DNA from 4 places in the Sphingomonas sp. PvP055 genome. Region 3 is predicted to be linked to each of the others. Evidence: riboswitches for the same ligand, from Rfam matches in the RefSeq annotation. Region 3 holds a riboswitch; each other region holds the start of a gene.
What was found. Region 3 has a riboswitch for cobalamin ahead of cobW (cobalamin biosynthesis protein CobW). Riboswitches for the same ligand answer to the same signal wherever they lie in the genome.
Positions count from the first base shown of each region.

Region 1: it holds a riboswitch for cobalamin, as region 3 does, so the genes downstream of both, ABIC16_RS00715 (TonB-dependent receptor plug domain-containing protein) here and cobW (cobalamin biosynthesis protein CobW) in region 3, are expected to answer to the same signal.
Region 2: it holds a riboswitch for cobalamin, as region 3 does, so the genes downstream of both, ABIC16_RS19925 (TonB-dependent receptor) here and cobW (cobalamin biosynthesis protein CobW) in region 3, are expected to answer to the same signal.
Region 4: it holds a riboswitch for cobalamin, as region 3 does, so the genes downstream of both, ABIC16_RS18960 (TonB-dependent receptor) here and cobW (cobalamin biosynthesis protein CobW) in region 3, are expected to answer to the same signal.

Region 1 is NZ_JBEPNS010000001.1:147,801-155,224, forward strand. Features, by position in the region: gene ABIC16_RS00680 (histidine phosphatase family protein) at 1-628, shown strand, start outside; gene ABIC16_RS00685 (hypothetical protein) at 625-1,122, shown strand; gene ABIC16_RS00690 (cupin domain-containing protein) at 1,188-1,553, opposite strand; gene ABIC16_RS00695 (excalibur calcium-binding domain-containing protein) at 1,645-1,956, opposite strand; gene rlmN (dual-specificity RNA methyltransferase RlmN) at 2,180-3,388, shown strand; gene ABIC16_RS00705 (amidohydrolase family protein) at 3,513-4,340, opposite strand; gene cobU (bifunctional adenosylcobinamide kinase/adenosylcobinamide-phosphate guanylyltransferase) at 4,408-4,923, opposite strand; cobalamin riboswitch at 4,951-5,153, shown strand; gene ABIC16_RS00715 (TonB-dependent receptor plug domain-containing protein) at 5,286-7,220, shown strand; gene ABIC16_RS00720 (aminotransferase class I/II-fold pyridoxal phosphate-dependent enzyme) at 7,224-7,424, shown strand, end outside.
Region 2 is NZ_JBEPNS010000003.1:5,320-12,743, forward strand. Features, by position in the region: one part of gene ABIC16_RS19920 (IS3 family transposase) at 1-732, opposite strand, end outside; one part of gene ABIC16_RS19920 (IS3 family transposase) at 732-996, opposite strand; gene ABIC16_RS19925 (TonB-dependent receptor) at 1,408-3,447, opposite strand; cobalamin riboswitch at 3,617-3,853, opposite strand; gene ABIC16_RS19930 (putative quinol monooxygenase) at 4,108-4,434, opposite strand; gene ABIC16_RS19935 (winged helix-turn-helix transcriptional regulator) at 4,555-4,911, shown strand; gene ABIC16_RS19940 (Ros/MucR family transcriptional regulator) at 5,175-5,672, opposite strand; gene ABIC16_RS19945 (response regulator) at 5,943-6,326, shown strand; gene ABIC16_RS19950 (CPBP family intramembrane glutamic endopeptidase) at 6,993-7,424, opposite strand, start outside.
Region 3 is NZ_JBEPNS010000001.1:2,026,113-2,033,536, reverse strand. Features, by position in the region: gene ABIC16_RS09765 (hypothetical protein) at 1-735, shown strand, start outside; gene rfaE2 (D-glycero-beta-D-manno-heptose 1-phosphate adenylyltransferase) at 754-2,178, shown strand; cobalamin riboswitch at 2,234-2,472, shown strand; gene cobW (cobalamin biosynthesis protein CobW) at 2,643-3,680, shown strand; partial or broken gene cobN (cobaltochelatase subunit CobN) at 3,687-6,960, shown strand; gene ABIC16_RS09745 (ferredoxin-like domain-containing protein) at 6,957-7,424, shown strand, end outside.
Region 4 is NZ_JBEPNS010000002.1:52,966-60,389, forward strand. Features, by position in the region: gene ABIC16_RS18945 (TonB-dependent receptor plug domain-containing protein) at 1-552, shown strand, start outside; gene ABIC16_RS18950 (hypothetical protein) at 627-980, shown strand; gene ABIC16_RS18955 (PepSY-associated transmembrane domain-containing protein) at 1,072-2,529, opposite strand; gene ABIC16_RS18960 (TonB-dependent receptor) at 2,516-4,687, opposite strand; cobalamin riboswitch at 4,856-5,096, opposite strand; gene ABIC16_RS18965 (alpha/beta hydrolase) at 5,179-6,108, opposite strand; gene ABIC16_RS18970 (TonB-dependent siderophore receptor) at 6,066-7,424, opposite strand, start outside.

The DNA.
Region 1 (7,424 bases), 1.9 Mb from region 3:
ACGGAGTGGCCGCGATTACATCGCGCGGCACGGCGAAACGGTCTTCAATGCGGCGGGACGGTTGCAGGGCGAGCATCTCCACACCCCCCTCACCCGCGCCGGTTTCGCGCAAGCGGACGAGATGGGGCGGGCCTTGCGCGAAAAATTGGGGCCAAAACCCGCGCTGACGCTATGGGCCTCGCCGACCGGACGTGCGTTGCAGACGCTCGCGGTGATCGCCGAGCACCTCGAGCTCGACTGGCACGCCGCCAGAACCGACTCGCGACTGGTCGAAATCGACACCGGCGATTGGGGCGGGCGCTATTATACGGATCTCGCGGCGGAAGGGCTGACGGTGGTCGATCGCGCCACCGGGCTGCTCCACCCAGCGCCGAACGGCGAAGACTATCCCGCGATCGCGGAGCGCGTCTCGGGCTGGCTGGCGGAGACCGATGGCGATGCCGGCGACCGGCTGGTGATCCTGCACGGCATCTCCAGCCGGGTGCTGCGCGGGGTGATGACCGGCGGCGCGGATCTGCCCGGCTACGGCGCGCCCGCGCTGCCTGGTTTGCCGCAGGGGTCGCTGGTGCAGATCGAGCGTGGCGTCGAGACGGTGCTCCATCGCGGCGCCGGGCACGCGCCAGCGTGAACCGGACGCGATGGGCGGTGCTCGCGCTGGCGGCGCTGCCCGCGGTCGCGGGTGCGCGCGAGACGATCGGCGTGTTCGATCGCTGGGGCGCGTTCAGCGATTCCGCCCCCCGCCGCTGTTTCGCGATCGCCGAGCCGGTCAGCGCGGGCGGCGCATCGCGCTGGCGCCCGTTCGCGAGCATCGCCAGCTGGCCGCGCGCGGGCGGCGGGGGCACGCGCCATCAGCTCCACGTCCGCCTCAGCCGCGACCGCAACCCGCAGGCGCGCGTCACCCTGTCGGTCGGCGAACGCCGCTTCGACCTGACCGCGACCGCCGCCGACGCCTGGGCACCCGATGCACGCGCCGACGCCGCGATCGTCTCCGCGATTCGATCGAGCCGCAGCATGAGCGTGGAAACGCTCAGCCGCGCCGGGGGGCCGTTCGCGGACGTCTATGCGCTGAAGGGCGCGGCGACTGCGATCGATGCGGCGGCGCTGGCGTGCCTCAAGGGATAGCGGGGCCGTTCGGTCAACGGCGACTGGTGCGCGGAGCGACGCCATCGCCAGCCGCCCCGGAACCGTTAGCGGAGCTGCTCCTCCAGACTGCGCGTACGAGACGTCCTTTCCGCGCCGGTATGCAAGGTCGAAGCGGGCTCGATCAGCAGCACCCAACACTCCTCCTCCGCGACGGGGTTGTGGCGAACCCCACTCGGGACAGTCAGGAAATCCCCCTGTTCGAGCGCGACGACTTCGGTCTCGAACTCGATCCGGAGCGATCCCTTGACGATGTAGAAGAGCTCATCCTGTCCGTCATGCGCATGCCAGACGAGTTCGCCCTTCAGCTTCGCCGCCTTGAGCAGCTGGTCGTTGACCTGGCCAATGACCTTGGGGGACCAGTAATCCGTCACCCGGTCGAACGCGGTGGCGAGCGCGGTTGGCGATAACATTCGAATCTCCGGGCAAGGCGGAAGCGGTTGTGGATCAAGCCGTGGGTGAACGACCATACAAGATGGCCGCACGGTCGCAAATCATGCGCCGCTAGCCATGCGGCTCGCACGCAACCCCGTCCCCGTCTCCGTCCATATCCGTGCGATACCCCGGCTCCCCACGATAGATCGGGAAGGTCCCGGCAGACCGGGCGTCGTTACAGCCGCCCCAGGCGTCGCCTGCTTGTGGTGCCCGCTGGCGTTTCAAACCGGTAGAAACCGCGAGCTGCTGTGCCTGATCGCCCAGCGCCGCAGGGCCTGAGGGCGATGTCGTCGTCGACCCGAGACCGACGGCCACGCCAAGCACGGCGGCGCCCAACAGCGTTGGCAGGATCGGAAGCGCACGATTTCTCATCCCCTTCATATTAGTCAAACACGCCTAAACGAAAGCTTACCGCCGCGCAGCCGTACGCCGCAGCCGTACGCCGCAGCCAAGCGGCAACGCCGAAAAAGCGGTGCGTTCCCCCTAACTGTCCCATCGCGCCCCCTATGGACCAGAGGCCCCGGCATGCACCCGCCCTCCCGGAAACACCCCCTACCCGCACAGGGAGTAGAAAAACCCGCCATTTTCCCCTATGTGGCGCATCATGCAGACAGCACCAGCCTACGCCATGCCCATTCCGGGGCATATCGACCCCGTACCCGTGCCGCGCGCGCTGGTGCCGCGCAGCGACGGGCGGATCGATCTGCTCGGGCTGTCCAAGCCCGATCTGCGGATGGCACTCGAGACCTCGCAGCTCGACCCCAAGCAGGCCAAGCTGCGCGCCAAGCAATTGTGGCACTGGATCTACAATCGCGGCGTCACCGACTTTTCGCTGATGACCGACATCTCAAAGACGATGCAGCCGTGGCTCGAACAGCGCTTCACGATCAGCCGCCCGCAAGTGGTCGAGGCGCAGGTGTCGACCGACGGGACGCGCAAGTGGCTGCTGCGGACCGACGACGGCAATGATTACGAGATGGTGTTCATCCCCGATGCGGACCGCGGCACGCTGTGCGTATCGAGCCAGGTCGGCTGCACGCTCAACTGCCGTTTCTGCCATACCGGTACGATGCGGCTGGTGCGCAACCTGACCCCGAGCGAGATCGTCGGGCAGGTGATGCTCGCGCGCGATGCTTTGGGCGAATGGCCGAGCCAGCCCGAGGGGCGCATGCTCACCAACATCGTGATGATGGGGATGGGCGAGCCACTCTATAATTTCGACAATGTCCGCGACGGGTTGAAGATCGTGATGGACGGCGACGGGATCGGCCTGTCGCGGCGGCGGATCACGCTGTCGACCTCGGGCGTGGTGCCGCTGATGGCACGCGCGGGCGAGGAGATTTCGGTCAATCTGGCGGTGTCGCTCCATGCCGTCACCAACGAGATCCGCGACGAGATCGTCCCGATCAACCGCAAGTATAAGCTCGAGCAGGTGCTGCAGGCGTGCGCGGACTATCCGGGCGCGAACAATGCGCGGCGGATCACGTTCGAATATGTGATGCTCAAGGACAAGAACGACAGCGACGCGGATGCGCGCGAGCTGGTGCGGTTGCTCAAATTCTATGACCTGCCGGCGAAGGTCAATCTGATCCCGTTCAACCCGTGGCCGGGCGCGCCGTATGAATGCTCGACGCCGGAGCGGATCAAGGCGTTTTCGAACATCGTGTTCGATGCCGGCATCAGCGCCCCGGTCCGCACCCCGCGCGGGCGCGACATCGACGCGGCGTGCGGGCAGTTGAAGACCGCAAGCGAGAAAAAAACGCGCGCGGAGCTGGATGCGCTGGCGGCGGAGAAACAGGCGGCGCTGGGCTAGGGTTCGTTTCACCCCCCCGTTCGGGCTGAGCGAAGTCGAAGCCCCCGTCTCCCCCGAGCCTAGGCTTGCTTGGGAGTGGCGCTTCGACTGCGCTCAGGGCGAACGGATGGGGTCGGGCGACGGCTCACCCCAGCGCGTAGAAATCCACCGCCGCATCGTGGAATAGCCGGTCGATGTCCGCCCCAGCATCGCGCGCCATCCGCAGCGCATCGTCGTGCCAGCGCCGCCAATCATCCCCCGACAACAAGACGACCGGCCAGTCGCTCCCCCACATCAACCGCGGCCCGAACACGCTGACGAGATGCGCGACATAAGGCGCGAGGTCGCTCGCGGGCTGGCCGGAGCCCTGTTCGGTCCGCAACCCCGACAATTTGCAATGCACCCCAAGCCCAGCGAGCGCGGCGATGTCGTCGCGCCACGGATCGAGTGTCCCTGCGGCAGGGAACGGTTTGGCGGCATGATCGATCACGATCGGCAGGTCGGGCCAGCGCTCCACGAACCGCGCGAGCATCGGCAAGTGGCGCGGCTGGACCAGCGCATCCAGCCGCAGCCCCGCCGCCTGCATCGCCGCGATCGCGGGGGCAAGGTCCGCGCGCAGCAGCCAGTCGGTATCGTCGATCGACTGGAGCATCGGGCGCAGCCCGCGCAACCACGGGTTGCCAGCGAGCGCGGCGATGCGATCGGGCGCGGCGGGGTCGGCGAGATCGACCCACCCGACCACCGCGCGCACCAGCGGCGTGCGCTCCGCCAGCGCGAGCATCCAGTCTGTATCGGCATCGGTCGGTTGCGACTGGACCAGGACGCTTCCCGCCAGCGGAAGCCCGTCGCACGCGGCGATCAGGTCTGCCGGCCCGAAATCGCGGTGGATCGGCGCTTCGGCCGCCGTCGGCCATTCATGTCCGGGCGTCGTCAGCGACCAGAAGTGTTGGTGCGCGTCGATCCATCGCGTCATCGTCGTTCCTCGTGCAATCCCTTGACCGGAATGCCATTTGCGGACCGCGGAGACCAGCCCCGCGGCGTCAGGTCCGATACCGCTGCAACGGCAGCACCAGCCCGGCGGCCACGAAATAGCTCGCGTCGACCTGCCCCGCGACCGCCTGGTTGAGCCGCCCCGCCGCATCGCGGAAGGTGCGACCAAGCGGATGATCGGGGACGATCCCCATCCCGACCTCGTTGGTCACGATCACGATCGGCAACGGACTCCCCGCGATGGCAGCCAGCAGATCGTCCGTCGCGCCCGCGATGTCATGCTCGCCGAGCATAAGGTTGGACAGCCACAACGTCAGGCAATCGACCAGCACCGCGCCCGTCTCGACCGAAGCGATCGCCGCGGGCAGCGCGAGCGGGCACTCCACCGTGCGCCAGCGCTCCCCCCGGTCCGCGCGATGCCGCGCGATCCGGTCCGCCATCTCGCCGTCGCGGCCCTCGGCAGTGGCGAGATAGGCGAGCGGCCCCGCGCACGCCTCGGCGGTTTGCTGCGCGAGGCGGCTCTTGCCCGAGCGGGCACCGCCCAGGAATAGTGTCGTCCGTGTCACATCTTGCCCTTGCCCAAAGCGCGCTCTAGACGCGCCGATGCGACAGGTTCCCAGAGATGGGATGAAAAGGGAACCCGGAAGCGTGCTCAAGCGCGTCATCCGGGGCTGTCCCCGCAACTGTGACCGGCGAGTCTTGCTCCTTCTGCGTGCCACTGGATCTCCGGATCCGGGAAGGCCGAGCCAGACGACGACCCGGGAGCCAGGAGACCTGCCTGTCGCGGTTGTCCTTCGTCCGGCCGGGGTGTGCCGTGCGATCGAGGTTTTCCTCGCGAGACGACGTGGTTGGGGTCGTGCGCGGCGGGAAACGGAATTCCGACATAGCGCCGTGCGTGCCCCCGTAGCTGTTGCGAAGGGGAATAACCGTGAAGACCTGTGCCTATCTGATCCTGCTGCCGTGCATCGCCGCCGCCGCGCCCGCGTTCGCCGAGAGCGCGCAATCCACCGCCACGCTGGAGCAAGCCGCCAACGCATCGCAGGATATCGTCGTCACCGCCAACCGCGCGGCGCGCCCGGCGGATACCGTCGGCCAGTCGGTCACGGTGCTCGACACCGCGACGATTACCGAGCGCCAGGCGGTCGTCGTGTCCGACCTGCTGCGCCAGACGCCCGGCGTCACCGTGGTGCGCAACGGCGGGATCGGCACCACCACCTCGGTCAGCATCCGCGGCGCGGACAGCGACCAGACCGTCGCGCTGATCGACGGGATCAAGCTCAACGATCCCTCCGCCCCCGGCGGCGGGTTCAACTTCGGCAATCTGCTGATCGGCAACATCCAGCGGATCGAAGTGCTGCGCGGCGCGCAATCGGTGCTGTGGGGCAGCCAGGCGATCGGCGGCGTCGTCAATCTCATCACCCGCCAGCCGACCGAGCAGATCGCGATCAACGCGCGTGCCGAGGGCGGCGGCTATGGCACCGCACAGGGCTTCGCCAACGTCTCGGGCAAGATGGGGCCGGTGTCCGCGAGCCTCGGCGGCGGCTATTACGGCACCGACGGGATCTCGGCCTACGCCCCCGGCACCGAGCGGGACGGGTACCGCAACTATGCCGCGAACGGCAGCCTCGGGATCGCGCTGGCCCGCGACGTCTCGGTCGACCTGCGCGGCTTCTATACCAACAGCCGGACCGACATCGACGGTTTCCCACCGCCCAACTTCACCTTCGGCGACACGCGCGAATATGGCGATGTCGAACAATGGGTCGGCTATGCCGGGCTCAACGCCGCGCTGTTCGACGGGCGTCTGCACAATCGCTTCGGTTATGCGCATACCGACACCGACCGGCGCAACATCGACCCCGATGGCGACCCGACCGAGACGTTTCGCGGGATCGGGCGCAACGACCGGCTGGAATATCAGGGCACCGCGAACGTCACCTCGGCGGTGTTCGCGACCTTCGGCGCGGAGCGGGAAGTATCGCGCTTTTCCTCGTCGAGCTATGGCGGGCCGGTCACGCGGGGCCGGGCGCGGCTGTTCAGCGTCTATGGCCAGCTCGCCGTCACCCCGATCACCGGGCTGACCGCGACCGGCGGCGTGCGGCATGACGACCACAATGTGTTCGGCGGCGCGACGACCTTTTCGGGGAGCGGCGTCTATTCCCCCAATCATGGCGCGACCACGCTGCGCGCGAGCTATTCCGAAGGCTTCAAGGCGCCGACGCTGTACCAGTTGCAGAGCGAGTATGGGAACACGCGGCTGAACCCGGAACGCTCGCACGGCTGGGATGCGGGGGTGACGCAAAAGGCGCTGAACGGCGCGGTCGAAGCGAGCGCGACCTACTTCCATCGCAATTCGTCCGATCTGATCACCTTCGTCTCGTGCGCAGCACCGCTCACGGGGATCTGCGCGGGTCGTCCGTCGGGCACGTACGAAAACATCGCACGGACGCGGGCACAGGGGGTCGAACTGACGCTGCTGCTGCGTCCGGTCGAGCCGCTGACGGTGAGCGCGAGCTACACCTATCTCGACGCGACCGACCGCTCCGCCGGCAGCCGCAATTTCGGGCGCAAGCTCGCGCGGCGGCCCGACAGCAGCATCACGGTCAACGCCGATTATCGCTGGGCGTTCGGCCTGACGACGGGGGCGACGCTGACCTCGGTAGGGGATAGTTTCGACAATGCGTCGAACGCGCGGCGGCTCGACGGTTATGTGCTCGGCGACGTGCGCGCGTCCTTCCCGGTCACGAAGATGGTCGAAGTGTTCGGGCGGGTCGAGAACGTGTTCGATACGAAATACCAGACGATCTACCAATATGGTCAGCCCGGCCGCGCTGCCTTCGGCGGCGTCCGCCTGACGTATTGAGCGTTGCGCGCACGCGATCTTGCCCTGTTCCACGCGCACGGCGGGCGCGTGGACGCCGCGCGTGCGATGTTCGGCGGGGATGACTGGATCGACCTGTCGACCGGGATCGCGCCCTGGGCGTGGCCGGTCGCAGGCGTGCCGCTCGGGTGGGAGCAGCTCCCCGAACCGGGCGCGATCGCAGGGCTCGAGGCCGCCGCGGCGGAG
Region 2 (7,424 bases), on a different contig from region 3:
CGAGGCTGTAGAAGATCTCGCCATTCAGCAGTTCGTCGCGCAGCGACCCGTTGAAGCTCTCATTATAGCCATTCTCCCATGGTGATCCCGGTGCGATGTAGAGCGTCTTCACGCCGATCTGGCCAAGCCATTTCTGCACCCCGTTCGCGATAAACTCGGCGCCATTATCCGACCGTATGTGCGCCGGTGGTCCCCGTGTGACGAACAGGTCGGCCAACGCCGCCAGTACGTCTTCATGTCTGAGCTGCCGTGCCACGACCAGCGCCAGGCATTCTCGACTGGCCTCGTCGATGATGGTCAGGATGCGGAACTTGCGGCCATCATGCGTGCGGCCTTCGACAAAGTCGTACGCCCATACATGCCCCGGATATTCCGGGCGCAGTCGGATGCACGAGCCGTCGTTCAACCACAGCCGCCCACGTTTCGGTTGCTTCTGCGGCACCTTGAGCCCTTCACGCCGCCAGATCCGCTCGACCCGTTTATGGTTCACCGTCCAGCCCCTATGGCACAGCAATGCCGTCACCCGGCGATAGCCGTAGCGACCATATTGCTTTGCTAGCGCGATGATGTCTTCGGACAGCGCCTGTTCGTCATCCGCCCCACGCGGCACCTTGCGCTGCGTCGATCGATGCTGACCCAACACCCGGCAGATCCGTCGCTCGGACACCGGAAGCTCTCGTCGCACATGATCGATGCAGCGCCGTCGTCGCGCAGGGCTCAGAAGTTTCCCCGGGCTGCCTCCTGCAAGATCAGCTTGTCCAGCGTCAGGTCCGAGATCGCCCGGCGCAGCCGCAGATTCTCCTTCTCCAGATCCTTCATCCGCCGCGCCTGGTCGGTCTTCAGCCCACCATATTCCTTGCGCCAGCGGTAGTACGTCTGCTCGCTGACAGCGATCCGCCGGCACGCGTCGGCCGTCGATGCCCCCTGTGCCAGCACGATCTCAACTTCACGCAGCTTGCCGATGATCTCTTCCGGCTTGTGCTTCTTGAATGGCATCTGTCGTCCCTTTCGTGGTCCAGACTATCATAGTCTCTGGGCCTCTCAGCGGGGGGCAGATCAGGCCGTGGTGTCGGTACTGTCGTTCGTCAAAGCGCATATTACGGGCAAGCCCTACCATATTGAGGACGAGAAGGTCGCCCTCTAGCGTATGCCGATCGTTCCGATCTCACCAATCTGGGTGTCCGCAGTTTCGGTCCCATCCAGCGCAGCCTAGGCGGCAGCACCAGCCAAAGGCGAGTTTCCGCACAGTCTGCGTCGCTTATGGGAACATGCTACCCGTCTGAGTGGGGGCGTACCGATCTGAGGGGTAGAGTCCAATGCGCGCACTATGAGGCAGACACCATTGCAGGTGCGCAGCCATTGAATGATCGCCAGCTTCACCCGAGACTGGCGATCATCTGGCACCGCCTAGAAACTCACCCGGACACCCAGGCGCAACGTCCGTGGCTCAACTACGCGGCTTAAACGACCATCGGCCGGTCCCGCGGTATCAAACGAGGGGATGTAGGATTCGTAGAAATAGGCGATATCCTTGTCGCGGCTGTCGAGGATGTTGAGCACCTCGCCGTACACCTCGAACCGTCCGATCTTGCGAGCCGCGCGGACGTTGACGACGGTACTTCCTGTATCTCGGACGCTGTTGTCTTCGATCAAAGGATAGGGCCCGAGGTGGCGGACGCGAACGCTTGCCTCCCAAGGATTGAGCACCAGCGCGATCCCGGCGGATGCGGCGTTCTCGAAGGCGTTGGGAATACGATCGCCATTGTCGTACCGCGACCGGCTCGCTGTGTAATTGCCGTCGATCGCAAGCCACGGCCTGGGCCGCCAGAACGCCACAAGTTCATAGCCACGACGCTCGCTGGCACCGGTCGGTTCGACCGCGTTGGAATCTCCGACGAAGCGCAGTTCGCTGTCGACGTCGAGCCACCAATAGGTCGCGGTCAGCGTAATGCCGGGTAACTGCCACCGGGCGCCGACTTCGCGGCCGTTGCCGCGGACCGGCACAGGCACCGGCGTTTCGACGTTTACCGCGCCGCGGACGTCGTTGGAGTGGAACCCACGTCCCCAGTTGCCGTAGAACTCCAGCCGATCGGTCGGCGAGTACGCGATTGATGCCTTGGGCGACAGGATCGCGTCGTCGCCTCTGCCTTCGCCGGCCAAGACCGCCGCCTGATCCCGCGCGCGAACGACGTAGTGATAATAGTCCCCACGAACCCCACCGATCAGGCGGAGACCCGTAACCGGCGTCCACGTCGCTTCGCCGTACAATGCTGCCGACGCTTCCTCGACATGGTAGCGGCCGAGCGACGACAGGAACGATCGCGCGCTGGTGCGATACACACCGACGCTGCCGATATGGTCGTAGCGCTCTTCGGTGCCGAGCGAGACGGCAAGGGTCGGTGCGAGCGTCCAACGCTTTTCGCCCCTCGCGCCGACGATCCAGCGTTTGTCGAACTGGCGGATCTGTGCGCTGGTCCCGTCCGGGTCGGTGTAGGTCGGGTTCGAATACATCGACCAGTCGTAGAACTGACCATAGACATTGGCGTGCCAGTCAGGCTGGCGGACCGCGACGTTGCCGACGAGCCGTGTCGTTTCGCCGCGTGCCGTCGGATCGGGTGAGCAGAACACGTCCTTGCAGAGCGCGGTACCAATTATGCGCTCGGGAATCTGTTCGGTCGGACGCCAGGTCGCGCGGTAGGCGTTGAGCGAGGCTTCGACCTGGCCTGCGCCAGCTGGAGCGGTATATTTCGCAAAGCCAGATGCGTGTCGCATATGCTCAGGCTCCTCCCATGGTCCGTCGTAGACCTTGGTTTGCGCGACGAGCGTCAGTTTCCCCGGACCAATCCCGTCAATCGTCCCGCCCGCGGCGATCCGACCATAGCCATAAGAGCCGCCCTCGACCGAAAGCCACGGCCGGGCGAAGCTGTCGATCGTGGTCATGTAGGCAGCCCCCGCCAGCGCGAAGTCGCCGCCATCGGCACGGTATGGCCCTTTGCGAAAATCCTCGCGCGCGACGATCTCCGGGATCAGTCCGTTGAGATCGAGATAGCCTTGGCCATGACCGTGGGTGCGCAGGTTCATTTGCACCCCGTCGATATAAGTCGTGAAGTCCGAACCGTGATCGAGATTGAAGCCACGCAGGAAATACTGGTTGGCCTTGCCGCTTCCCGAATGCTGCGCAGCGACCATGCCAGGTATCGCCTCTAGCAGTTCGGCAACGCGCAGCAGCGGGCGAACCAGAAGGTCGGCACCGGCGACGGTGCCCTCACTTGCTGCATGCGCAACACCGATCTTCGCTTCGCCGCGGCCGAACACGACAATGTCGTTTGGTGCCTGTGACGGCACAGCCTCGGTGTTTTGCCCCTGAGCCCATGCTGGTGTGGTGCTACATGCCGAAGCTATAGCCACGCATTCGAGCCATTTTGTTCGTAATCTCAGATTCTTCATGTCCGTCCCCCGTGCGCCAAGCGACTTCGGACGGGGGCGTCCGCTGCGAACGGTCGGCACGCGTCGACAGGCGGACGCAAGCGCCCGCGACACGAACCGATGCGACCCCCGCCGCTCGTTCGTCGCTCAGACGGAAGAACCGTGCCCCGACCATCCCCTGGACCAAAGCAAGAGCGACCAGACGCTGGCAGGTCTCCTGGCTCACGGGTCGTCGCTCGATATACGGCCTTCCCGGATCTCGGCCGTTACGGCGTTGGTCCAGTGGCTGCACCCTCCAAAAGAGGACGCGATGTACGTCTCGCTCGCCGCTTACAGTTGCAGGGACAGCCTCGGCTTCGGGAGAGTATCTCCCACACCGTGTTCCCTATTAAGTCCCTCTCGGGACACCAGCGCGATCACTGCCCAGCAAGATATTCATCCAGCTAGACGAGAAGCGCGTACCCGTGGCACCGTCAATCTGCAAGATTGCTCAGAGCTGCCCTATCGCAGTGCGATCGGCATTGCCGGACAACCACCCCCCACTACGTCCTAAAATGCCAATCAAACGGGATATCGAGACACTGGATAAATTCTCAGTTCACGATCGATTCCGAGAAGGCCGACGCCTTCTCTCCCGCCGTCCGTTTGCTGGAACGCCTTGTGGGCCGGTCCTCATTCCGGTCAGGACGGCATGTCGAGCGCCGCTCTGCCCGAAATCGAATAGGAGTCGGCCTGACGGTCGGTGATGCCGAGTTTCCCAGCTTCTTCGAATACCGCTTGGAAATCGGGCGTGGAGAGGTGTGCGTTCAACGCCGCCTGATCTCGCCAGGCTTCAATCAGCCGGAACGTGCCGGCGGCACCTACTTCCTCCGTAACGTCAAGAAATACGCAGCCGTCCCGCAGCCTGGCCGCGCTCGCCATGCGCGAAGCGATATCCCGGAACGCTTCCACGTCGCTGGGCTGGATGCGATATGTTGCATAGATCAGGATGGTCGGCGTGTCGGTCATGTTTAAGCTCCATTGTTGCGACGGAAAGATGATTGATCCCGTCGCGCACGTTTTTAGAATATGGACCGGCACTGGTAATGTGGGTAGAACCTACCTAAAGGTAAGTACCGAAGAGATGCGATGAGCGTTCCTCCATCTGACTGCGGCCTTGATGTCGCGCTGGCCATCATGGGCGGCAAATGGAAGCCGCTGATCCTGTATCACCTCCGCTCGGGTCCGAGGCGGTTCGGCGATCTCAAGCGGACGGTCGCCGGCATCAGCGAGAAGGTGCTAATACAGCAACTGCGTGAACTCGCCTCGGCAGAGGTATTGGTTCGTCGCGACTATGGCGAGGTGCCGCCCAAAGTCGATTACACCGTCACTCCATTCGGCATGACGCTGATCGAGGCTCTGCTGCCCCTGTGCGAGTGGGGCGTGAGGAACCGCACCGACGCTTCCGCCATCAGTAACTTCGAGGGCAAGCCAGAACGCGGCTAGATTGTGCTTGGTTGATCAGGCTTTCCCAGAATTGCATCCTTTTCGGGAACGGCAGCTATCGCCAGCCGCCTCCTGAAAGCTGCCTGTCCGTTCCCCACCAGGTCGGGACGTTCAGCCACATGACCGACGGGCCGACTGCCCCCCCAAAGCCGACTGACAGCTTTCGGGTGGTAGAGCGGTCGGACCGAAAACGCCCAATAGCGGACGATCATCCACGTCGAGTCGAAGCATAGTGGCGGCGGGCATGTTCGGCGCCTGTCACTTCACGCAGGCTCGGCTACCTTCGGGGGACGACCACGTTTTGGTGTAGATGTAGGCACCGTTGCCTTGACTGGCGGTTTCTGGCCCGGCTTTCGGCCAAGACCAACTTTTTTCGCCATATCCCGCCGCAGTGCCGAGTAGGACGGTGCAGTCATGGGATAGTCGGCCTTTAAACCATAGCGAGCGCGATATTCGCCAGCCGTCAGACCGTTGGTAGAAAGATGCCGCGTCAGCGTCTTGTAGGGTTTGCCATCGATCATTGAGATAATGACATCGGGATTTGCCAGCGACTTCCGTGCGGTGACTGCCCCGGTAAATTCAGGAGCGGCGTCCTCGGCAGTAACGTCTGCTGGCGCCGCCAAAAGACCGACCACTGCGGCGTGCATCGACTTCAAGAATGCCGCAACGTCCTCCGCCGACGTGCGCGTGTTAGGGTTGGACAACCATGCCATCGTCATTTGGGTAGCAAGCTCGACGCTGTTCGAAATTCCATCAGTCAATTTGAATTTCCTTGTTCGGTCCCCATAGAGAGGGCGTTAAAAAACCTTTTTGAACATCGCAACTCGCTAGTAGGTTGTCAGCCATTTCTTAGACGCCCATTAATAAACATTTTTAGATGTGAACGCTTATCGATTTCGCTGAAAGGATGCCGCATTACAGGAGCTTCGACAGCACTTGTATTCATATCACTGTTCTTTTCTCGTATACCATGCTAAACCTTATCCAGAAAATGAATCTATTTTCACTATTGCAGGGAAGGCGGGAGGAGCATGAGTAGCACTCGTAGTTTGCGCATTCTCTGCGTCGACAATGATCCGGACATAAGGCTTATACTAGAGATTTCGCTGCATCTCGATTCAAATATTTTTGTCTTTTCAGTAAGTTGCGCTGCGGATGCGATAAGTGCGTTAGCTGAAAAACCGTTTGATTTGGTAATTTTAGACGCTGCGCTGGAAGCCAAAAGTCGGACGGATTTGCTAAAAAAAATAACTAAAACGGATGGATCACCGCCTACTCCAGTGATTTTGCTCTCATCGGACACTTCTCACAACGTTCACCTCAACAGGCCCGGCATCATCGGGGTGATAACAAAACCATTTGACCCCATCACACTGGCGGGTGTTGTAAGATCGCAAATCGAGGCGATCACTTGAGAAATGTTATTTCACATATTTTGGTAATCCGATAATTTCCAGAAGATGGAGGATCAGCTTTCGGCCCTCGCCGCTGGGATGCGACGTCGCTTTGGCAATAGAGCTGAGGAAGTAGCTCGTAGCCAAGCTGACAATTCAAGTGGCGCTGTTGCCGAAACCTGGCGGTCCATCCTCAAGGCTCTCGAATCTACCTGGAAGGTGGACGAAAAGCGTTCTGCACCTCCTAACGGGGGTAAACCGCCGGCAGCGGGTGATCTTTAGTGAGGTTGGGGAGAGCAGGTTGCAATTCGCGGTAGCTCACCGACCAATTTCAGTCGTAGGGGCGGCTGATCCAGTTGGCGAGAAACTGCCCTTCAACGTACATCAAAGATTGGCCGGCAGACGCAAGCGCGGAAGGACGCTCGATTGTCAGGGAATGAGTCTTTGCAGCCTCAAAGCGGACCTACGGCAAGCGCCCAATCTCAGTCGTTCCGCCGATCGGCTGTCGTCCCAAAACCAGCCGTTCAAGCACTACGCCGACATTCCCAGTTCCCCATCCCCAACCGCCCATTTGGGGAAAGTGCAGTTGGGAACGGGTTTTGTGAAAGCGGTCGCATTGGTCGCAGCGAGGGGATCCGGTCACTCCCATCTCGCCCGACCTTCCCAATCGGGAAGATCCATCACCAATCAACTCGCTTCTAAATCACCACTGATGGCCTTGCTGACGATGGCGCCGAATAGCATTACCCCTATGTGTAACAGTATCAACCACCACAAATTTGATGTGGCGACATATGCAATAGTAAAAGCCAGCGCAGACACGACGCTACCTACGAATTGCTTTGGGGTTTTGAACCCGTGCGCCGCGCCGTATGCAAGGGCTGCGATGATGATCGCACCTAATAGACCGATCCTTGCCGGTAGGTAGTACAAAAGAAAACCTCGATAGAGTATCTCCCATCCACCTCCGACTGCAAGGCTCAAAAGCAGAAACAGCTTCACTTCGTTTGGTGTTTCAGGAAATAGATCCCGCCGTACGGCGTCTATTTCCTCCCTCTGCGACGGCTTAGGTTTCTTGTTTTTGCTGAGGAACAGGGCATTAAAAGTTGCAATCGCGAC
Region 3 (7,424 bases):
CAGTCGCAGGTCATCCCGACCGGGCGCTTCGACCTTGCATCAGCCACGCGATCAGGGCGCGATACATCCGATGTCCTCGTGATCTACATCGAGGGCGACGGCTTCGCCTACACGCGCGAAGGGCGCCGTTCGCTCGATCCGACACCGACCGCCCCCGTCGCGTTGCAACTTGCCGTGCAACACCCCGGTCAGGGCGCGGTCGCCTGGCTGGCGAGACCTTGCCAATACGCTGCCCGTTCGCGTCACTGCCAGAGCGATTACTGGAGTATCGCGCGTTTCTCCTCGGAAGTGATCGACAGTGCGTCCGAGGCGCTGGATCTTCTCCTTCGACAGACGAACCGGATTAGACTGATCCTCGTCGGATATTCGGGAGGCGGAACGCTGGCAGCGCTGTTGGCGGAACGGCGGCGGGATGTGGCGGCGCTGGTGACGGTCGCCGCCAATCTCGATCTGGCGCAGTGGACGCGCGCACGGCACTTATCCCCCTTGTCGCGCTCGCTCGATCCAGCAGCCGAAGCGGCGCTCCTGTCGAGCGTGCCGCAGGTTCATTTCGTGGGCGGCGATGACCCCGTGGTCGACCCCACGATTGCCCGAAGTTTCGTCGCGCGCATGGCCCCGAACGCGCCCGTTTCGATCATCGTCGTTCCCCATCAGGATCACGGCGGCGGCTGGGCACGCCGCTGGCCGACCCTCTCCACGCGTCCTGAACCCTCTCAGGTTCGCGGCTGGCGCTGACATTGCGGAGACCCGAAGATGACTCACCAACGCCCCCCGGCCATCCTGATCGTCGGCGATACGATGGTCGATCGCTACATCATCGGCGAAGCCAGTCGGCTTTCGCCCGAGGCACCGGTCCCGGTCATGCGCGCGGCGCGCGAGGAGTCGCGCCCCGGTGGCGCAGCGAACGTGGCGGCGAACGTTGCCGCGCTGGGCCAGCGATGCGTGCTGCTCACCGTCTCCGGGGACGATGCAGCGGGAGACGATCTCGCGAGAATGATGAAGGAGCGAAAGGTCGTGCTCGATCGCGTGATCGACCCGGGACGACCCACCACGCAGAAAACCCGCGTCGTCTCCGGCGTGCAGCAAATCGCGCGGATCGATCATGACGGGCATGCGAGCGAGACGGCGCAGGCAGAATTGGTGCGGCGGTTCGAGGCACGGATCGACGGTGTCCGCGCCGTCATCTTCTCCGATTATGACATGGGCGTCCTCCACCAACTCCCGTTGCTGCTCTCGATCGCCCGCAAATATAGCGTGCCCGCCTTCGTCGATCCGAAATGCGCCGATCGCTCGCGGTACAAGGGTGCGTTCCTGCTGAAACCCAACGCTCGCGAATTCCACGCCCTGTTTGGTGCTTGCGATGAAGCGCACATTGCTGCGCACGCGGCATCGGTTCTGGAAGCGATGGCGTTGCGCTATCTCGTGGTCACGCGGGGCGACAAGGGAATGCTGATGGTGTCGCGAGACGGCACCATGGTCGATCATCCGACCGAGGCCTTGCAGGTCTTCGACGTGACCGGCGCGGGCGATACCACGATGGCCGCGCTCGTCGTGGGGATCGTCGAGGGGCTGCCAATCGCTGCGGCGATCGACCAGGCGAACGTCGCCGCGAGCATCGCGGTATCGCGCCAGGGAACTTACGCGGTGACTCGCGGAGACCTGGAGGAACGTCTGTATCGGCGCGACCACGCGATGACGAAGATGATCCCGCTGCCGCTGCTCCTCGCAAAACTCGACCATGTCCGCGCAAACGGCGCCCGGATCGTCTTCACCAACGGGTGTTTCGACGTGCTTCATGCCGGGCATGTGCGTTTGCTCGACTTGGCGCGACGGCAGGGCGACGTCCTGATCGTCGGCCTCAACGACGATGCTTCGATTCGCCGCCTGAAGGGCCCGTCGCGGCCCGTCAGCAGCCTAGCCGACCGCGCCGAAGTCCTGAGCGGACTGGCCGCGGTGGACCACATCGTGTCGTTTTCGGATGATACGCCGATCGACCTGATCCGAACGATCCGACCGGACGTCCTGGTCAAGGGCGGCGACTATACGCCGGAGACGATGGTCGGCGCCGATGTGGTGCGCGCGAGCGGCGGAACGATCTTCTTCGCGCCACTCCTGGCGGGCCGATCGACCACGGCGCTTCTCCGTGCCGGAAACGTCCTGGAGCATGTCGGCGATTAGCGAATTGGCAACACGTGCCGTCTGGTCTAATATGCACCGCGAGGGCCTTTATTCGGTCCTCGCTGATCGCGCCGGTGCCCCGCGAGGGGCTTGAATGGGAATGCGGTGCGGGGGGCTTCCCCCAAATCCGCGGCTGTCCCTGCAACTGTAAGCGGTGAGCGAAAGCGTCATGCCCCCTTCTCCGGAAGGGAGCGGCCACTGGACTGAGCCGGTCTTAGGACCGGGCAATCTGGGAAGGTGATGCTCTAGCGATGACCCGTGAGCCAGGAGACCTGCCGGCGATAAGGTCGCTCTTGCCTTGGCCCAGGGGATGGCCGCGGCACGGTTCTCCGTCTGAGCGACGAGCCTATGCGGCTGGGGCTGCATCGGTGCGTGGCTCGGGCGGCTTCTGGCGCTCGTCCGTCGTCGCGCGCCGTCCTTGATCGGCCCCACCCGTTCGTTGCTGTTGCGCCACGGGGAAGAACATGTCCGACCTTTCGAAAGTTCCCGTCACGATCGTCACCGGCTTCCTCGGCGCCGGCAAGACGACGTTGATCAGCCATTTGATCCGGACCGCCAAGGGCCGCCGGCTCGCGGTGGTGGTCAACGAATTCGGCACTCTAGGGGTCGATGGCGATATCCTCAGGGGATGCGCGATCCCCGATTGTCCTGCCGAGAACATCGTCGAGCTGGCGAATGGGTGCATCTGCTGCACCGTCGCGGACGACTTCATTCCGACCGTCGAGATGCTGCTCCGGCTCGATCCGCGGCCCGACCACATCCTGATCGAAACATCCGGGCTGGCCTTGCCAAAACCCCTGCTCAAGGCGTTCGACTGGCCGGCGATCCGGTCGCGCATCACCGTCGATGGCGTCATCACGCTCGCCGATGCGGAGGCCGTCGCCGCCGGGCGTTTCGCGCCCGACCTTGCGGCGGTTGACGCGCAGCGCAACGCAGACCCCAGCATCGATCATGACACGCCGCTCGCCGAGGTGTTCGAGGATCAACTGGCGTGCGCCGATCTGGTGCTGCTGACCAAATGCGACCTCGCCGGTCCCGAAGGAATCGCCGCGGCGCGAGCGGCCATCGCCGCTGAAATGTCGCGTCCGATCCCGGTGATCGAACTTGTCGACGGCGTCGTCGATCCTCGGATCGTGCTGGGTCTGGGCGCCGCGGCAGAAGACGATATCGCGGCCCGCCCATCGCATCACGACGGCGAGGACGACCATGAGCATGATGATTTCGACAGCATCGTCGTAAACTGTGGTGAGATCGCGGATCCGGCCGGTCTGGAAGCCCGGATCGAAGCGCTCGCGAGCCGAGGCGATGTGCTGCGGATCAAGGGGTTTGCCGCGGTGTCGGGCAAGCCGATGCGCTTGCTCGTCCAGGCGGTCGGCGCACGGGTACGGACGAACTACGATCGCTTGTGGCGCACAGACGAACCGCGCGGCTCCAGGCTGGTGGTGATTGCGGAACGCGACCGGCTCGATCCGGCGGTCATCGAGGCGGCGCTGATCGGCTGAGCCCCGATGCACGTCGTCTTTCGCGAAACGCATGGGATCGAGGACACCGCGACACCGCGCGATCTGGGGCAGGATGCCGCGGATCTCGTCGTGCTGTCCTTCTCCGATAGCGACCTGGGCGCTTTCGCGGTCGGGTGGCGTGCGGCTGGACCGGCTTTGCCCTCGGTGCGGCTCGCCAACCTTGCCGATCTCGCGCACCCCCTGTCGGTCGATACCTACATCGAACGGACCCTCGGTGGCGCGAAGGGCATTCTGGTCCGGCTGATCGGCGGGACCGCTTATTGGTCCTACGGACTCCAGCAACTCGCGGCGATCGCGCGGCAACGCGGGATCGCGCTTGCGGTGCTGCCCGCCGACGGGCGCGTGGATCCAAGACTGGATGCGGTATCGACCGTTGCGGTGGCGACGTTGCGACGCCTGACGGACTTGTGCGACCTCGGCGGCGCGTCCGCCGCGCGCGCGGCGCTGGAGATCCTGGCGGCGGCGGCGGCGCTGACGACGGACCGAACGATCGAAGCGCACGGGATCGCGGGCGTCGGGGGGTGGCAGCCGGGCACCGGCGCTTCTTGCCCGGCGGCATTCGCGATCACCGCGGGCAAGCCGCGGGTGCTGCTGGTCTTCTACCGGTCGTATCTGATCGCATCCGATGTCGCGCCGATCGCAGCCCTGCACGCGGGCTTCGAGGCGCGGGGGTACGCTGTGATCGGGCTGTTCGTCCCGTCGCTCAAAGACGGCGCGGCGCGCGGGTGGATCGCGCGCTGGGTCGCGGCGCTCGCGCCTGCGGCGATCGTCAACGCCACCGCCTTCTCGGCGAGCGATGCGGCGGGCGTTACGCCGCTCAATGGCGCCGGGGTGCCGGTGTTCCAGGTCGCGCTCGCGACGTCGGATCGGGCGGCGTGGGCGGCGGCGGCGCGGGGGCTGAGCCCCGCGGATCTCGCGATGCACGTCGTTCTGCCCGAGGTGGATGGCCGGATCTTCGCGGGGGTCGCCAGTTTCAAGGAAACGGCGGCGCGCGACCCTGATCTGCAATATGCCCGCCGCGAGCACCGGGCCGATCCGGCGCGGATCATGGCGATCGTTGCACAGGTGGACGGCTGGGCCCGGCTCGCCGCGAAGCCGGTGGGGGCGCGGCGGCTGGCGATCGTGCTCTCGACCTATCCTGGCAAGGCGTATCAGATGGCGCATGCGGTGGGGCTCGATGCGATCGGGTCGGTGGGGGCGATGCTCGACGATCTGGCGGGGGCGGGGTATCCCGTCCGGGCCGATGCGGGGGCCGACATCGTTGAAAAACTGACAACAATCACAGTAGCTTGGCCCGTACCTGCCTATCGCGAAGCCCTGACCCGCCTGCCCGCGGCGCTGCGGGACGCGCTGTTCGCGGCGTGGGGGCAGCCCGAAGCGGACGGGCTGGTGACGGATGGCGCGTTCCACTTTGCGGCGGTGCGGAGCGGGGACGGCATCGTTGCGCTCCAGCCGGAGCGTGGCGATCCGGCGGTGCGGGCGGAACAGTATCATGATCTGAGCGCCTGCCCGCGGCACGGCTATGTCGCTTTCCATCTGTGGCTGCGCGCGCTGGAGATGGATGCGCTGGTCCATGTCGGCGCGCATGGGACGCTCGAATGGCTGCCGGGCAAGGCGGTCGCGCTGTCGGACACGTGCTGGCCCGAGGCGCTGCGCGGCGCGATGCCGATCGTTTATCCCTTCATTGTCAACGATCCGGGCGAAGCCGCACAGGCCAAGCGAAGGATCGGCGCAGTGACGATCGGTCATGTCCCGCCCCCGCTCGTCGCGTCGGGGGGCGGCACCGGGCTCGGTCGGCTGGAGGCGTTGCTCGACGAGTTCTCGAATGCGGACGGGCTCGATCCCGCCGCGCCGGGATCGGTTGCAGCGCGATATCGCGGACGAGGCCCGGTCGCTCGGGCTCGACGCGGTGCTCGGTCTCGACACGGCGGCGACACAGGCAGAGGCGATCACGCGGATCGACACGTTCGTCTGCGACGTCAAGGAAAGCCAATATGGCGACGGGCTCCACGTCTTCGGACGCGGCGAGCATGGCGTCGCCGAACGCGACGGGCTGCTCCGCGCGCTCGCCGGGCAGCGGGTTGCGCCGGGACCGTCGGGGTCGCCGTGGCGCGGGCGCAGCGACGTTTTGCCCACCGGTCGCAACCTGTTTACGACCGATCCGCGCGCGGTTCCGTCACGTTCCGCGCAGATCCAAGGCGTTTTGCTCGCGGACGAACTCGTCCGCCGCCACTTGCAAGACCATGGCGACTATCCGCGCGCGCTGGTGATCGACCTGTGGGGCTCCGCGACGATGCGGACCGCGGGCGAAGAATTCGCGATGGCGCTCCACCTGCTCGGCGTCGCGCCGCTGTGGGATCACCAGTCGGATCGCGTCACCGGGGTCGAAATCCTGCCGCTGATGGTGCTCGATCGCCCGCGGATCGACGTCACCTTGCGCGTTTCGGGGCTATTTCGCGACGCTTTCCCGACGCTTTGCGCCCTATTTGGACAGGCGATCCGCGCGCTGGCGCTGCGCGACGAGCCTGCCGACCGCAATCCGTTCGTCGGGACCGCACCGGGCGCGCGGATCTATGGTCCCCAACCGGGCGGCTATGGGATCGGCCTCGACCCGGCAACCGAGACCGGTTCGCCGACCGCACGGATCGCGGCGGGGACGGCGTGGCTCGCCGCCTCTGCCTATGCGTTCGACGATGGCGGGGGCCAGGGCGAAGCGCGCGCCGACGCGACGGGGATCGCGGCGCGGGTCGCCGCCGCCGACGGCTTCGTCCATGTCCAGGACCTGCCCGAAACCGATCTGCTGCTGGCGGCGGACTATGCCGCGCACGAGGCGGGTTTCGCCGCAGCGCAAGCGGTGGTCGGCGGGAATGCCGCGCTGTACCACCTCGATTCGACCGACCCTGCCCGCCCGCGCGCGCGCCTCGTGGCGGAAGAGATCGCGCGCGTGGTCCGCGCGCGGGCGGCGCATCCGGGGTGGATCGAGGGGATGCTGCGCCACGGCTTCCGCGGCGCCGCCGAAATCGCCGCGACGCTCGATCATCTGGGCATGTTCGCGACGCTGGCCGACGTCGTCACGCCCGAAACGATCGATCTCTATTACGATGCGACGCTCGCGTGCGAGGACGTGCGCGTCTTCATGACCGCCGCCAACCCGGAGGCGCTTGCGGCGCTGGAGGCGCAGTTCCGGGCGCTGCACGCATCCGGGCTGTGGCGCACCCGCCGCAACTCGATCCTCGCCGCGATGGAGGATCTCGCATGAGCGTCATTCGCGGCTGGTGCCCGACCGCGCATCGCCCGATGGAAGCCGGGGACGGCCTGATCGTCCGCGTCCGGCCGCGTCTGGCGCGGGTGACGCGCACGCAGGTACTGGGTCTGTGCGCGGCGGCGGCTTCGTACGGCAATGGGCACATCGACCTGACCAACCGCGCCAATCTGCAGATCCGAGGTGTCCCGGAAAGCCAATGGCCTGCGTTGATCGAGCGGCTGTGCGCGTTGGAGCTGGTCGATCCCGACCCCGCGCTGGAAGCCCGCCACGCGGTGCTGGTCGCGCCGGACTGGCGCGCCGGTGACGATACCCACCGCATCGCGACCGAGCTCGCCGCGCGGCTCGCGGAATTCCCGGATCTGCCGGGAAAGTTCGGGTTCGCGATCGATACGGATGCCGCGCCGGTCTTGCAGGACGATCCCGCCGATATCCGGCTGGAGCGGGACGTGACGGGCGGC
Region 4 (7,424 bases), on a different contig from region 3:
TTCCGGGCGCCTGCACTCGCGCAATCGGGTTATAACGCTTCCAACACGCTGATCTTGAACGGCCAGCAGGCGATCGTGCGGGTGGCGTCCGTCGACAGCCCGGCAGCCCGCCTAGCCGGGGCTACCGACCTCAAGCCTGAGCAGTCGCGCAACGTTTCGGCGGGTGTCGTCTTCGGAGCTGGTAGCTTCACGGCAACGCTCGACGCCTATCAGATCAAGGTCCGCGACCGCATTGCGATCTCTTCCACCTTCCAGGACACGCGGCTGACCACCTGCCTTGCCGTCAATGGCCAGGGCAATTTCAGCGCTCTGTCCTACCTGACCAATGCCGTTGATACGAAAACCCGGGGGGTGGATCTAGTTGTCAACTATCGGTCCCGCATCGCGGACGGAATGTTCAGTGGAACGCTCGCCGGTAATTACAACAAGACGGTCTTCGATCGTATTGCAGGGACACCTGCGCCGCTCGCCGCGCTTGGTATCACCACCCCCTTGTTCGACGTGACGCAACAGCTGCGCTTCTCGGACAGTCTGCCGCGCGAACCAAGGTAACGCTTGACCTCAACTACTCGCGCGGACCGTTTGCAATCTCGCTGACAAACACGCGCTACGGCGAGGTATCGACCGTGGCGCTGACCAACCGCACCCCAGCCCAGATCGCGGCACTCACGCCGGGTTATGACGTCACCTTCGTGCCAGTGTCCGCGACCAGCGCGAACTCTGACATCATCCAGCGCTTCGGCGCTGACGTGCTGACAGACATCGAGGTTTCGTGGCAGGCGACGCGCCTGCTACGCTTAAGCGCAGGCGCCCAGAACGTGTTCGACGTTTACCCGGACGAGAATATCGCTTCGAGCACGGCTTCGGTTGCGGCCGGGACCAACGGGGCCGACAATGCCGGGACCCAACCCTATAACGCAATTTCGCCATTTGGCTTTGGTGGACGAACGATGTTTGTCCGGATAGGCCTCAGCTTTTGAGAGTCGATGCTCGTCGTCGAGCCTATTCGTGCAAGGGTCACCTACGTAGCGGACACCTCCCGCCTGCACGCTACACGGGGGTTCCCGTGGTTCATCGTGCGAGCCTTTTCCATCCCAGCCAGATGCCGCTTATCGATGTCACTACACCGGCGATCGAGAACAGCCAGATCAGTCCATCCCAGGCCGGCCGGTGCAATGTCAGCGTGTTCAGATCCCATCTGTGGAGGAGGTTGAATAGCCAGCGGTACACCCTCTGTCGTTCATCGACCGTCCGGAGAACTTCCCCGGTAGCGGGATCGATATAGAACCAAGTCTGCGCCGGATCGGCGAAACGCAGCTGCAACACTGGCAGACGCGGTAGCGTCCCGACCGCATACCAGTATGCATCGGGCGCCGTCAGGCAATCGACCGAGAGTAGCGGCGCGGGGCTCTCCAGATGACGTGCGGCCCTCACGATGGCCACCTGTGTAGCTTGGGATGGCGCGAGTGTGGCTGTATTCAACACTACTCGCCGCCCGTCGCGATAGGAGAGCAAGATGAGCGGATTTCTCGCATGGTCAGTCAACTGCGCTATAACCGCACCTTCGGCTGATATGCCGAGCCGGTCGAGTGCCAGGCCCGGCATCGGATCGGACGCCTGATATGTTCGCATCGCCGCCTTGTCCGGCTTAGTCCCGCCAAACAAATGACCAGGGTCTACCGACAGCCAACCGCTAAAGATCCAGGCGACCAGGAAAGCACCACCCACCAGCCCCGCGACATGATGCCAGAGCATCCAGCCATTGTAGGGTGTCATTCGTCCGCCTTTGAAGCGCCGTGCGCCGATGCGGGTCCGCAGGATGCCGATCCACATCCCCGCAACCGCCGCGGCGATGCAGGGACCAGACACCCATAGCACGACTTGACGCCAAGCCGTTTGATCCTGTCGTAGAACCGTCGGATAGACCCAGTGCGGCACCGAGCCGAGCCAATTCCAGAACCGCTCGCGACGGGTGGTCATTTGAACGACGGCGCCCGTCGTCGAGGACACATAGGCCTCCGTGCCGGACGCGTCGGCAAGCGCAACCTTCCAAAGTGGACGATGTTGATCGAAGCCGCCAGCAACCGTCCACTGATCCCGGGTCAGTCGTTCTACGTGCCTCGTCGGTGCGTTGGCAAAGCGGCCAGCGACCCGACCGGCGTAACGAGCATCGACTGGCCGCAGGACGGTACCGCGACTGGCGGCGAGAGTGGTGTGCGTCCCATCCCACCCGGTCACGCGCCATACAGGCGCGCCGTCGCGCATCTCGAGCAATAGCTCCTGCGATAGCCGTCCGCCGTCCAGCGGAGGCGGCACGTTCACTGCTGCCCAGTCGATCGCCTCGCTCCCAGCCAGCTTCTCGGCTGGCGAGAGGGAGGGATAAGGCACGTAGACCATCACCAGCCCGGACAGAAACCACATGGCGAAGAACAGGCAGCTGGCGATGCCGATCCAGCGATGAACGAGGTACAGCCAGCGCCGGGCAGTCTTGCCAAGCGCCGGCCGCCTGAGGCCGTTAAAAGCTGACACGAAGCGAAACGTCGACCGAGCGGGGACGGCCAAGGACCCACTGCTCGTTGTTGTACGTGCTGAGCGCATAGTCCCGGTCGAACATATTGTAGGCGTGGATATCGACCGCGAGGTGCGGCGTCACCGCATAAGAGAGCGTGGCATCGACCGTGATGTAGCTGGGGACGCGAAAGCTGTTCGCATTGTCCGAATAGCGGCGCCCGACATAGCGCAGTCCGGCGCGTGCCTGGAGCGAGCGCGTTGCGTTCCAACGCAGCCAGAGATTGGCAAGCGTCTCGGGGACGTCTGGCGGGGTATTGCCGTCGAAGCTCGAGCCGCCAGAGACGAAGTCGTCGAACGTCGCGTCGAGCACGCTGCCATTTGCATCGATCCCGACGCCGTAAGGCAGATCGAGCGACACCGCAGCCTCGATACCCTTAGCCGATCGCTGGCCGACCTGCTCGACCGGGCTCGTCGGGGTCAGCTGTGCCAGCAAGCGCTTCTTGACGATGCGGTAGGCGGCGAGGGTGGCGGTGCCGCGACCGTCGAGGAACACCGCCTTGGCGCCGACCTCGATTTGGTCGCCGACCGCGTTGCTGAACTGCACCTGCCCGGTCGAATAGGTGGTCAGCGTCCCCAGCGGGTCCACGCCGGTGGCATATTGCCCATAGAGCGACACCGTCGGGATCGGCTGATAGACGCTCCCGACCCGCCAGGTCACATTGTGCAGCCGCTTGGCGAGCACGAACGTCTCGGTGCCGGTGCCGCCCGGATAGTCGATCGACCAGCGGCGGATTGTGTCGCGCTCGTAGCGGACGCCACCGACGATCGAGACGTGCGTGCCGAGCTTAAGCCGGTCCTCGGCAAAGACCGCATATTCGTTGGTGCGTGTGCGATAGCGCGGTGCGATGCCTTGCGTGTCGACGATCAGACCGGGATCGAACGCGAAGGGATCGACTTCCGAAACCTGCGGGTCAGACTCGAAATTGTGGGAGTAGGTCAGTTTGATGAGGTTGACGTCGAAGCCCATGACAAAGTCGTTGCCGACGCCATCGGCGACGTCCGTCCTGAACGTCACGCTCCCCTGATCGCCCCACTGCGTCTGGTCGTGGACGATGCCGGTCATGTCGGTGCGCAGGATGCGGCCGGGCGTACCGGTATTGGCGCTGCCGTTGGCGCAGGCCCCGTCTGCGGCGATCCAGCAATAGGTTTCGAGATTGAGCCAGGAGCGTTTGGAGGTGAGGCGATAGGCCTGGTTGCTGACGGTGACCGCATCGCTCGGCGTCCAGTCGACCTGCAGTCTGGTGCGGTTGTCCCGGTAGCGGATAAAGCCGTCGCGCGTGTTGTAGTTGCGGTCCCGGATGTGGTCGTCGAGCCGTCCCTCGATCAGCGGCGTGCCGAAATAGCGCATCGGCTTCTGGTCGCCGTAATCGTCCCGCGCGGTGACGACGAGCGTGTCGGTCGGTGTCCAGCGCAGCGTGCCCGAGACGGCATGGCTGCGCGACTGGCCACGATCGACATAGCCGTCGGACCGACGATAGCTTCCGTCGATGCGGTAGGAGAGGCGCTCGGTGATCGGCCCCCCTGCGCCCGCCGCCACATGGAAGCTGTCCTGCGAGCCATAGCCGATCTCTCCCTCCACCTGCGTCCGCTGCGTATCGGGTTTGCGCATCAGGACATTGACCGCGCCGCCCAGAGCACCCTGGCCGTAGAGCACCGAGGCCGGACCGCTCAGGACGTCGATCCGTTCGACCATCCACGGATCGGTCGGAAAGGTGATCGTGCCCGCAGCCGGGAACAGCCTGATGCCGTCGATGAGCTGGAGCACGGATCCCTGACCGCTGAAGCCCCGTGCGGCGAGCGCGGTGCCGCCATTGCCGGGGTTGCCGGCGTTGCTGATGCCCGGCGCACGGCTCGTCGCGTCGATCACCGACATATCGCCGCGCGCGCGGATCGTGGCGCCGTCGATGACCGAGAGCGTCGCGGGGGTCTCGAGCGGCGTAAGGCCCAGGCGGCTGCCGGTCGCATTCGGCGTGGTGAGCGTGTCCTGAGCATGCTGGCCAACAACGAGGATGTCTTCGTTGTCGGGGGCGGGCGTGGATTGAGCATTAAGAGGTGCTGCGAACACAGGCGACAGGAAAGCCCCCGCGACCGCGAGGCGAGACAATAGGAATGGCATTACGGTAATCCCCGGGGCGTCGAGCGAACCCGGCAGGGACCTCCCGCGAACGGCCGACATCCGCGCCAGCCGGACGCCATCGCGACCGGCACGCATGCCCGTGCGGTCCCCACCGCACACGTCGTCGCTCGACGGAGTACCGTGCCGCGGCCACCCCCTGGGCCAGGCAAGAGCGACCAGACGCCGGCAGGTCTCCTGGCTCACGGGTCATCACACGATGCACGGCCTTCCCAGGCCTTTATGACGTAACGTCCGGCCCAGTGGCTGCCCCTTCCTATGAAGAAAGAAGCGATATGCATCGCGCTCGCCGCTTACAGTTGCAGGGACAGCCTCGGCTTCAGGCGGCGAACCACCCTCACCGCGTTCCCTATTAAGTCCCTCTCAGGACACCGACGCGATCATGCCAGCCTGCTTCAAAAGCAGATCAGCGGTGCCGATGTATCCCGATCAATGCCTTTGGGCAATCGCCATAGCCGAACGTTACGGTCTGGCTAATTCGCTGTGGTTTTAACGAGGCCGTGGAATTGCAACCACCAGACAAACTCGTTGAACCAGTGGTCGCTCGTCGTACCTTTCGCGTGCAGATCGAACCCGTGGCTACCTCGTTCATACAAGTGCAGCTCGGCTGAAGCTCCTGCCTGCCGCCATGCAGTATAGAGCAGCACGGGATCGTTCCGCTGGTACTCGTCATCTGCCGCACCGGCGATGAATGCGGGAGGCGCATCTTCCGGGACCGGCGTCCGTAGTCCGCCGTAGATCAGGCCTACAAAGTCAGGCCGCGACGCTTTGGCGCCGATTGCCAGATCGGCTGCAAGATACGCGCCCGCTGAAAATCCAATCATGCCAACCTTGTGAGGATCGATGCCCCACTCGCGCGCGCGTTCCCGGACGATCGCCATGGCGCGCGCCCCGTCCTCGATCGCATGAGGCTCACCAGCGAAGCGCGGCATCTCCATCGGTCTGCCCGTTTCCGCCCGCGACATGACGATGCCCATCTCTTTCATATGGACATCCGGCATCCGCATCGGCCCGTCACCGCTCCGGATCGTCCGGTACTTCAACACGAAGGCAGTAACGCCACGGCCGGCCAGTGCCTGCGCCACGTCTGTGCCACCAAAAGTGTAGCCGAGGGCTACGAAGCCACCACCGGGCGCGACGATCACGGCGGTGCCGTTGGCGCGACCAGGTGCAGGGCGATACAGCTCCAGCGTTGGTTCGCTGACATCGTAGATCATCGTCTCGCCGGTCTTCATCCGGTCCCGCACTTCCGGGACACCGAGCGACGGAACACCGCCCTTTGCATAGAGGGGAATGATCTTCCCGCCGGTCGCCGGTGCCCGCGCGCTTGCAGCCGGCGACAGAGGGGCGACTGCCACGCCTATGCTTGCCAAAGCGATCCAGCGCCTCGCCAGCTTCGCCATGGCCATATCCGCACCTTGAGCGTGACATAGGCCGAACGGGGCTGGTTGGGCGCGACCACTGGATAACCAAGGTAGGAATAGGGATCGAAGGCTCGTTGATTTCCCAGATTGACCACTGACGCACCAAGGGTGAACCGGCCAATGTCGTAATACGCCTGCGCATCGATCGCGGCATAGCCCGGTACTGCGAGGGTATTGGGCAGCGTCAGCTCACGCGAGGTAAAAGCGCTGATGCCTGCACCGAATGACAAGCCCTTGGCCGTACCGTGCAATACCCGGTAGCGAGCCGCGACCCGCCCGCTACTTTTCGGAACACGAGCGAGCCGGTCGCCAGGTGCCACACCATCGTCGCGGGTATCGGTGTAGGCGTAATTGGCGAGGAGCGAGAAGGCCGGTGTCGGCTCCCACACCATGTCCACCTCGACCCCGCGCGCGCGCTGCCGTCCGCTCTGGATGTAGAAGCCGACATTGGCGGGATCGGCGGTGACGACATTGTCGTGGGTCTGCCTGAACACCGCTATCGTGCCGGAGAGGCCCGTGCCGGTAAGCGCCAGCTTCACGCCGCCCTCGATATTGCTCGACGTCTCCGGCACCGGCGTCTGCGTGCCGATGAAGCCGAAGGGCGCACGGAACGCGGTCGCATAGCCCGCGAAGAGGGCGACGCCCTTCACCACGTCGAGGGTCGCGCCGGCACGGGGTGAGACGTGCGTGTAGGTCTTGTCGTTGGCGACGCCGATGTTGCTGTTCTCGACGAACTTTAGCGAGGTGACGCGCAAGCCTCCGGTCAGGTGCAGCGGACCGTAGGTTGCCTGATCCTGGATGTAGCCAGCAAACGTCGTAAAGCGATCGTCGGTATAGGAGTTGACCGGTAGCTGGGGCGTGTAGTGCAGATCGTAGCTCGGGTCGGAAAGGTCGATCGTGCCCGAGGGGGAGTCGCTAACGAACAAGCCCATCGCGCTATAGAAGCTGGTCCAATCGTAGTTGACGCCGATGAGTAGCTTGTGCGTGCCCCCAAGCAGATCGACATCGCCGGCCAGATTGGCATCCACGGTCGCCTCCTTCGTGCGGTTTCTCATGGTGATCGGGAACACGTCGTAGAGCGGCGCGACGGTCTTGGTAGGGAAGAGGCCCGGATAGACGAAGCTCCCCTGTTCATTGATCTTGCTCGAATAGTAGCGGCCGCTGACCGTCAGCTTCAGGCGGTCGGAGAAGGCGTGGCGCAGCGTCGCCTGCCCCATGCGAATGTCGTTCGTCGTCTGCGGCTGATCGATCGGCGAGCCGGGAAAGGCGTTGCGGTCGATCATGCCGGCCAGCGC